DNA from 2 places in the Pseudomonas sp. LS44 genome. Region 1 is predicted to be linked to the other one. Evidence: predicted binding sites of a transcription regulator. Region 1 holds the regulator's gene; the other holds the start of a gene.
What was found. Region 1 encodes sigma-54, which starts transcription at its own class of promoters, with help from an activator protein. Its sites were predicted from a motif close to ANTGGCATNNANNTTGCTNT; they were not measured.
Positions count from the first base shown of each region.

Region 2: a site for sigma-54 is predicted at 1,617-1,636, ahead of NVV93_RS11410 (circularly permuted type 2 ATP-grasp protein). Genes of this name have one in related genera too.

Region 1 is NZ_CP102830.1:893,663-898,050, forward strand. Features, by position in the region: gene rapZ (RNase adapter RapZ) at 1-781, opposite strand, end outside; gene ptsN (PTS IIA-like nitrogen regulatory protein PtsN) at 795-1,259, opposite strand; gene hpf (ribosome hibernation-promoting factor, HPF/YfiA family) at 1,274-1,582, opposite strand; gene NVV93_RS03960 (RNA polymerase factor sigma-54) at 1,664-3,172, opposite strand; gene lptB (LPS export ABC transporter ATP-binding protein) at 3,311-4,036, opposite strand; gene lptA (lipopolysaccharide transport periplasmic protein LptA) at 4,036-4,388, opposite strand, start outside.
Region 2 is NZ_CP102830.1:2,571,771-2,576,158, forward strand. Features, by position in the region: gene NVV93_RS11405 (alpha-E domain-containing protein) at 1-171, opposite strand, end outside; gene NVV93_RS11410 (circularly permuted type 2 ATP-grasp protein) at 175-1,584, opposite strand; gene NVV93_RS11415 (type 1 glutamine amidotransferase) at 1,900-2,616, opposite strand; gene NVV93_RS11420 (ribonuclease E inhibitor RraB) at 2,749-3,087, opposite strand; gene NVV93_RS11425 (SDR family oxidoreductase) at 3,550-4,311, opposite strand; gene NVV93_RS11430 (alpha/beta hydrolase) at 4,314-4,388, opposite strand, start outside.

The DNA of each region.
Region 1 (4,388 bases):
AGACCGAGCGGTGGTGACCACCGGTGCAGCCGATGGCGATTGTCACATAGGCACGGTTGCTGGCGGCAAAACGCGGCAGCCATTTGGTCAGGTAGGCGTAGATATCCTGATACATCTCTTCCACATCGGGCTGCGCGCTGAGGTAGTCGATGACTTCCTGCTCAAGTCCGGAGTGCTCACGCAGCTCTGGCTTCCAATAGGGATTGGGCAGGCAGCGCACATCGAACACCAGATCGGCATCGACCGGCATGCCGCGCTTGAAGCCGAAAGACTCGACCAGAAAGGCGGTGCCGGGCTCAGGTTTGTTCAGCAGGCGCAGCTTTAGGCTGTCGCGCAACTGATAAAGGTTGAGGTGGCTGGTATCGATGCGCAGATCGGCGAGGTCGGCAATCGGCCCGAGCAATGTGGACTCATCGGCGATCGCCTCTGCGAGTGGGCGGCGCTCGTTGGTTAGCGGGTGACGGCGACGGGTTTCCGAGAAGCGCTTGAGCAGTACCTCCTCGTCGGCATCCAAATACAGCACGTCGCAATTGATAAACCGGGCGCGGACTTCGTTCAGCAGCTCCGGGAAGCGCTCGAGTTGGCTGGGCAAGTTGCGCGCATCTATGGATACCGCGACCAGCGGCTCGATCAATTCGGTATGCAACAACGAGCGCTCGGCAAGCTCGGGAAGCAACCCGGCGGGAAGATTGTCGATGCAATAGAAACCGTTGTCCTCAAGGACATCGAGGGCGGTGCTCTTGCCTGAGCCGGAGCGGCCGCTGACGATGATCAAGCGCATGAGGAGGGCTTCCTTAGGAACCGTTCTGAACGTCTACAACCACTTGGTATAGGTTGTCGCTACTTTGCGCATGACGCAGACGCTCACGTACTTCGTTGCGATCGAGCATGCTGGCGATCTGCCGCAGCAATTCGAGGTGTTCGTCGGTAGCCGCTTCCGGTACCAGCAGTACAAATAGCAAGTCGACTGGGGCGCCATCGATGGCGTCGAAATCGACTGATGCTTCCAGGCGCAATACCGCGCTGATCGGAGCAGTACAGCCTGGCAACCGGCAATGGGGAATGGCGATGCCGTTACCGAAGCCGGTGGAGCCGAGTTTTTCACGGGCCACCAGACTTTCAAAGATGTCCTGGCCATCGAGGTCGGGCAGTTCGCGAGCGACCAGGTTGGCGATTTGTTCCAGTACGCGTTTTTTACTGCCACCCGGCACGTTCACCAGGGAACGGCCGGGGGTCAGGATGTTTTCAAGTCGAATCATGGGAAGGAAGGTTATTAGCGAGCCGTAGCGCCTTGCAGGCGACCTAGCTGCTTCTCCTTATATTTGATGAGTTGGCGATCGAGCTTATCGGTAAGCAGATCGATCGCGGCGTACATGTCTTCGTGTTCGGCGTTGGCGACGATTTCGCCGCCGGCGATGTGCAGAGTCGCTTCGATTTTCTGTTTGAGCTTCTCGACCTCCATGATGACCTGCACATTGGTGATCTTGTCGAAGTGGCGCTCCAATCGTCCGAGTTTCTCGGCGACATAGTCGCGCATGGCGTCGGTCACATCCAGTTGATGTCCACTGATGTTGACTTGCATACCGCGTTCTCCTTATTGCCGTGTGTAAGAACAGGCTAACGGGCCTGTAACCGGAACACTTTGGCTTGGATCAATGTTCCGTCACATCAGTCGCTTGCGTTCGCTGGAGGGGGCTATTCCGAGGGATTCACGGTATTTGGCGACGGTGCGACGGGCCACTTGAATGCCCTGTGCTTCCAGTAAACCAGCGATCTTGCTGTCGCTCAACGGCTTTTTCGCATTTTCCGCGGCGACCAGTTTTTTGATGATTGCGCGGATCGCGGTAGACGAGCATTCGCCGCCTTCGGAGGTACTGACGTGGCTGGAGAAGAAATATTTCAGCTCGTAAATACCGCGTGGGGTATGCATGAATTTCTGTGTGGTGACCCGTGAAATGGTCGATTCATGCATGCCAACGGCTTCGGCGATGTCGTGCAGAACCAGCGGTTTCATCGCTTCGTCGCCATAGTCGAGGAAGCCGCGTTGATGTTCGACGATCTGCGTGGCGACCTTCATCAGCGTTTCGTTGCGGCTTTGCAGGCTCTTGATAAACCAGCGCGCTTCCTGCAACTGATTGCGCATGAAGGTGTTGTCGGCACTAGCGTCGGCGCGTTTCACGAAGCCGGCGTATTGCGGGTTGACCCGCAAGCGCGGCATGGCTTCCTGGTTGAGCTCCACCAGCCAGCGATCGTTGTGTTTGCGCACGATGACATCCGGCACCACATATTCCGGCTCACTCGATTCGATCTGCGAGCCCGGGCGCGGATTAAGGCTTTGAATCAGTTCGATGATTTGGCGCAGCTCGTCTTCTTTCAAGCGCATGCGACGCATCAGTTGGCTGTAATCGCGCCCCCCGAGCAGATCGAGATAGTCGCTCGCCAGGCGTTGAGCCTCGCTCAGCCAGGGGGTCTTTGCTGGCAGCTGGCGCAATTGCAGCAGCAGGCATTCGCTGAGGTCGCGTGCACCGATGCCGGCGGGTTCGAACTGCTGGATGCGGTGCAGCACCGCTTCGATTTCATCGAGTTCGATATCCAGTTCCGGATCGAAGGCTTCCAGCACTTCCTGCAGGGTTTCGTCCAGATAACCCTGATTGTTGATGCAATCGATCAGGGTAACGGCGATCAGGCGATCTTTATCGGACATCGGCGCCAGGTTGAGCTGCCAGAGCAGGTGGGTCTGCAGGCTCTCGCCGGATGAGGTGCGGGTGGTGAAATCCCACTCGTCATCATCGTTGCTGGGCAGGCTGCTGGCGCTCGTCTGGTAGACATCTTCCCAGGCGGTATCGACGGGCAACTCGCTGGGTATGCGTTCGTTCCACTCGCCTTCTTCGAGATTCTCGGGCGACGAGTTGGTTTCCTGATAGCTGGTTTCGCTAAACGATTCGGCCTGTTCCGGCGTGGAATTCTGAGTGTCAGCGCCATTGGCCAGCGGATCGGTGTTGTCGAAATCCTCGCCTTCTTCCTGGCGCTCCAGCATCGGGTTGGATTCCAGAGCTTCCTGAATCTCTTGCTGGAGATCCAGGGTGGATAGCTGGAGGAGGCGGATGGCCTGTTGCAGCTGCGGTGTCATCGTCAGCTGCTGGCCCATCTTAAGGACTAGCGATGGTTTCATGGCAGGGGCTTAGTACCTTGTTCGCCGGCGCAGGGCGCCATCCACTACAGGGCGCGAGGCGCCGTTAGGAAGCAAATTATATGCCCAAGCTTTGGGTGTTTTTCTAGTCCGTTGTTTGCTTCCCGGTAATTTGCCGCGTTACAGGCGGAATTCATGCCCCAGGTAGACTTCCTTGACCAACTGGTTGGCCAGGATCGTCTCGGCATCGCCCTCGGCGATCAATTGGCCGTCATTGACAATGTAGGCGGTTTCGCAGATGTCCAAAGTCTCGCGCACGTTGTGATCGGTGATCAAAACGCCAATGCCTTTGGCTTTAAGGTGATGAATGATTTGCTTGATGTCGCCTACCGAAATGGGGTCGACCCCGGCGAACGGTTCATCGAGCAGGATGAATTTCGGTGCGGTGGCCAGCGCTCGGGCGATTTCCACCCGGCGGCGCTCGCCACCAGACAGGCTCATGCCGAGGTTGTCGCGGATATGGCTGATATGGAATTCCTGCAGCAGGCTTTCCAGCTCTTTGCGGCGTCCGGCGCGGTCGAGTTCCTGGCGAGTTTCGAGGATCGCCATGATGTTGTCGGCAACCGACAGCTTGCGAAAAATTGATGCTTCCTGCGGCAGATAGCCAATACCGGCGCGAGCGCGACCGTGCATCGGCAGGTGCGTGACGTCTTGTTGGTCGATGCGCACGCGGCCCTGATCAGCGCCCACCAGGCCGACAATCATGTAGAAACAGGTGGTTTTGCCAGCGCCGTTGGGGCCGAGCAAGCCAACGATCTGCCCACTTTCGATGGACAGGCTGACATCGCGAACGACCTGGCGGCCTTTGTAGCTTTTCGCCAGGTGTTGGGCTTTCAGGGTGGCCATTACTGAGGTGCCTGCTCTGCGGCGGGTTTGGTCTTCGGCTGGATGACCATGTCGATGCGTGGGCGCGGCGTGGTCACGTTGGTGCCTGTGGCGCGGCCTGCGTTGACGATCTGACGCTGGGTGTCATAGACGATTTTTTCGCCTTCGAAGGTGTTGCCTTCCTGAATGACCTTGGCTTGGTCGATCAGGACGATGCGATCTTTGCTGGCGAAATACTGGATGGTCAGGCCGTAGGCTTTGACGATCTCCTTATCGACTGCCGGCTTCTGCTCGTAATAGGCCGGTCGACCGACCGAGGTGAACACGTCGATGTCGCCCTGGGCGGTCTGCGTGATGGTTACTGTGTCGCCAG
Region 2 (4,388 bases), 1.7 Mb from region 1:
CAGCGTGCCGGTGATCAACAGCGGCATGGCCAGTTCGTCGAGACCATCGCCACGCCCGGTTTGCGGCATCAGCGACAGTGAATAACTTACGTCGAGCATGCGCGCGAGGTTCTCGGCGCGCTCCAGATAACGCGACATCCAGTACAGATCGGAGGCAGTCCTCGAAAGCATTCCTCAGTCCTCCACGATCCAGGTGTCTTTGGTCCCGCCGCCCTGCGACGAGTTGACCACCAGCGAACCTTCGCGCAGCGCCACGCGGGTCAGGCCACCCGGCACCAGGCGCGTTTCGCGGCCGGACAGCACGAACGGGCGCAAGTCGATATGACGCGGCGCGATGCCGTTTTCGACAAAGGTCGGACAGGTCGACAGGGCCAGCGTCGGCTGGGCGATATAGGCTTCGGGGCGGGCCTTGAGACGCGCGCGAAACGTTTCGATCTCCGCCGCGCTGGCCGCCGGGCCAACCAGCATGCCGTAGCCGCCGGAGCCCTGGGTTTCCTTCACCACCAGCTCCGGCAGATGCGCCAGCACATGGGACAGCTCATCAGGTTTACGGCATTGCCAGGTCGGCACGTTCTGCAGGATCGGTTCCTCGTCGAGGTAGAAACGGATCATGTCGGTGACGAAGGGATATACCGACTTGTCATCCGCCACGCCGGTGCCGATGGCGTTGGCGAGAATCACATTGCCGGAGCGATAGGCGGCCAGCAGGCCAGGCACGCCGAGCATTGAGTCGGGATTGAAGGCCAGCGGGTCGAGAAAGGCATCGTCGAGGCGCCGGTAGATCACATCCACCTGGCGCGCGCCGGCGGTGGTGCGCATAAAGACTTTGTCGTCGCGAACGAACAGATCAGCGCCCTCGACCAACTCGACGCCCATCTCGCGAGCCAGAAAGGCATGCTCGAAATAGGCGCTGTTGAAACGGCCGGGAGTCAGCACCACGACGCTGGGGTTATCCAGCGGACTGGAGCTTTTCAGCGTATCGAGCAGCAGATTCGGATAGTGGTTGATGGGTGCGATGCGCTGGGCGGCAAACAGCTCGGGGAACAGCCGCATCATCATCTTGCGGTCTTCGAGCATGTAACTGACGCCGCTCGGGGTGCGCAGGTTGTCTTCCAGAACGTAGTAAGTGCCATCGCCATCGCGAACCAGATCGACGCCGGCGATATGCGCATAGATGTCGCCGTGCAACCCGAGCCCCTGCATGGCTGGCTGGTAGCCTTCGTTAGCCAACACCTGCTCGGCGGGAATCACTCCGGCCTTGATGATGCGCTGGTTGTGGTACAGATCGGCGAGGAACATGTTCAGCGCCTGCACGCGCTGGATGCAGCCGTGCTCGACCATGCGCCATTCGCTGGCCGGAATACTGCGCGGAATGATGTCGAAGGGAATCAGCCGCTCGGTGCCCTGGTCGTCGCCATATAGCGTGAAGGTGATCCCCGCGCGATGAAACAGCAGGTCAGCCTCTCGGCGACGCTGGGCCAGTAGCTCATCCGGCGTGTCCGCCAGCCAGCGAGCGAACTCGCGGTAATGCGGTCGGCAGTTGCCGTCGGCTTCGAACATTTCATTGAAAAAAGTGCGACTCATGCCGAACTCCTTGTCACCCGGACGACAGAGCTATCGCAAAGCCCGTGCCAGCGAATAATTCCTTTAAATACAAATACATAATGAAATAACGAAAGTTCTTCGCACCATATCCGTGCGCAAGCGTCAGCCCTGAAGAGCTTGCGCCCTATTGCACGGCAAGCGGATCTGACGTTGTAGGAGCAAATTCATTCGCGATTGGCCGATGCACTGATCGCGAATGAATTCGCTCCTACAGGCTTTGCAGCCATTTTCGGAAAAGGTATGCGTCGCGGTATGGCGTTTGGTTCGCCCGTCAGCGGGACACGCGCTGCAACCTCAGGGGCGGCTCAACTCCGCCAGTTGCAGCCAATGGCGATAGAAGCCCTCGGCGACCTGATGGAGCGTGGCGACCTTGCTGGGCAAGTCGCTGAGCATTTGCCTCACGCTCTGCTGGCTGGGTTGGCTTTCATCCAGAAGGTGGGCCCCATCGCGGAGCCAGAGACGGACCATTTCCTCGGTCACTTCCGGATGGCCCTGCAGCGCCAGCAGCTTGTCGCCCCAGGCAAACGCCTGATTGCGACACCACGGACTGGATAGCAAGCGTTCGGCGCCGACCGGCAGATCGAAGGTATCGCCATGCCACTGATAAACGCAGAACTCGTCGGCCAGATGGGCCAGCCACGGGCTGTCCGCCGTTCGCGGCGAACGGCATAGCGGGTGCCAACCGACTTCCCGGTAGGACATGCGATGCACCGGCGCATCCAGCGCCTTGGCTAATAGCTGACCACCCAGGCAGTGGCCGATCAGCGGAATATCGCGGCGGATAAAGTGGCGCAAGGCGGCAATTTCGGTCGCCAGCCACGGCAACGGATCATTGACGCTCATCGGCCCGCCCATCAGCGCCACGGCCTTCGGCACATCGAGATCGATGCCATCCAACTCGCCGAGATCCACGCGTAGCACGGTGAAATCCAGCTGCCACTCATCCAGCAGGCTGGCCAAATGACCAGGTGGACAAAAATCGGCGTGGGTGAGGATCAGAATATCGGACATGCCTGAATTACCTCCCGGTGCAGAGTGAGGCAAACCACGCGCCGTGAGGGGTCTACGGAAGCGAATGCTGAAACGAGCGCCATCCCGGCCAAAGGCCGGAATGACGTCGACTAGGCGCTTATGCGGTGTTACTCAAGCGCGCGAGGCGCCGAGTTCCTGCGTTACACCCCAACCATCGAGCACCCCGCCGAGCGGCACCAATAGCGATTCCAGATCCTGTTCGAAATCGCCAATGCCTTCGTAAGTGGCGTACATCACTTTGCTGATGGACAGGTGCCAGGCGCCATCGCGGACACTGACCTGCGCGTTGAGAGACTCGCCTTGAAATTGCTTCGCCGCCAGTCGGGCCCGCTCCTCGTCGGGAAAGATGGCGTAGAACTCGATGGGATGAAAACGGCTGAAGTCGAATCCACTTTCTTTCATGCGGTGCAGCACCTTACTGCTGACATCATCGTGGAAGGCAGTAGTCATAAACACCTCCTCTCAAGCGATTGATGGATTTCCCGCTTTCCAGAAACCCGAAGCCTCTGCTGGCTTCACGGCTCCCCACACTGCGCGTACCCGCCCGTTTCACGAGCGGCTAGCAGGCCGTTGAAAAACTACTGCGCTCGACTATACCGCGTTGAAATCAGGCTCAAAATGCTCATTTACCACTTGTAAACTGCGCTTTTTCGCCTGATTTATTCACTGGCGCTCACCCTTCGGGCCAGCCTGCGGCTGTTACTCCCGTTGGTCGTTGCGCCTTGTCTAGCCTTCGCTCGCTACGTTTTTTCAACAGCCGGCTTGGGCTGCTCTCTATGTCAACAGCCGGCATACAACGACACCTGATAATTGGGTGTCGTCATGCTGAGGGTAGCGTCTGGTAGCCCTGCCCGCCGGCTAGCCCTTGGATTTACCAATATGCGCGACAGGCGGCGCCATGGATTTATCGCTCTATTCGCGACTCAAACGGGCCATGACCAAGCGATTCAGCCAGGCCGGCGCGAGCTGCCCGGACCAATACATCAGCTTGAACGTCCAACTGACCGGGCGGTGCACCGCTGCGGCGTGCGCTTGCTGCCAAACCGCCGCGGCAACGTCCTCGGCGGCGAGCGTCACCCCCAGGCGCCGCAAGGTCGGCGGCTCGAAACGCTGGCTGTCGACCATTGGCGTACGCACAAACGGCGGCATCATATCGCCGACACGGATATCGTGTCGGCGCCACTCCAGATCCAGCGCCTCGGTCAGGCCGCGTACCGCGAACTTGGAGGCCGAGTAACTGGCCATGTGTGGCGTGCCATAGAGACCGGAAGCGGAGCCCATGTTGACTACCTGGGCGTCTGGCGTGGCCTTCAGGTACATGAAGGCGGCATGGCTCATTTGCAGGACGCCGCGCACGTTGATATCGAGAATTCGCAGATGCTCGGCCAGTTCTATGTCTTCGAAATACCCGAAGCGCAAGATACCGGCGCAATTGAATAACAGCCGCAGCTGGCCATCGTGATGGCCGCAGAACTGCGCCAACGCCTGCGCCGCAGCCGACGCGTCCGTCACATCCAAGGCGGCATGCCAGGAATCATCCAGCTCATGTGCCAGCTCTGCGACGGCCAGGGCATTGATATCCAACAAACCGACGGCCCAGCCGCGTGCATGGAAGAGTCGCGCGGTTGCCGCGCCGATACCAGACGCCGCGCCGGTGATGAGAATGTTGGGCATGATCAACCTCCTACGCTTATATGCGCGCGCAAGAAATTGGCAATCCGCCTTACTGCCTGGTCGGCAGCGCGGAGAGA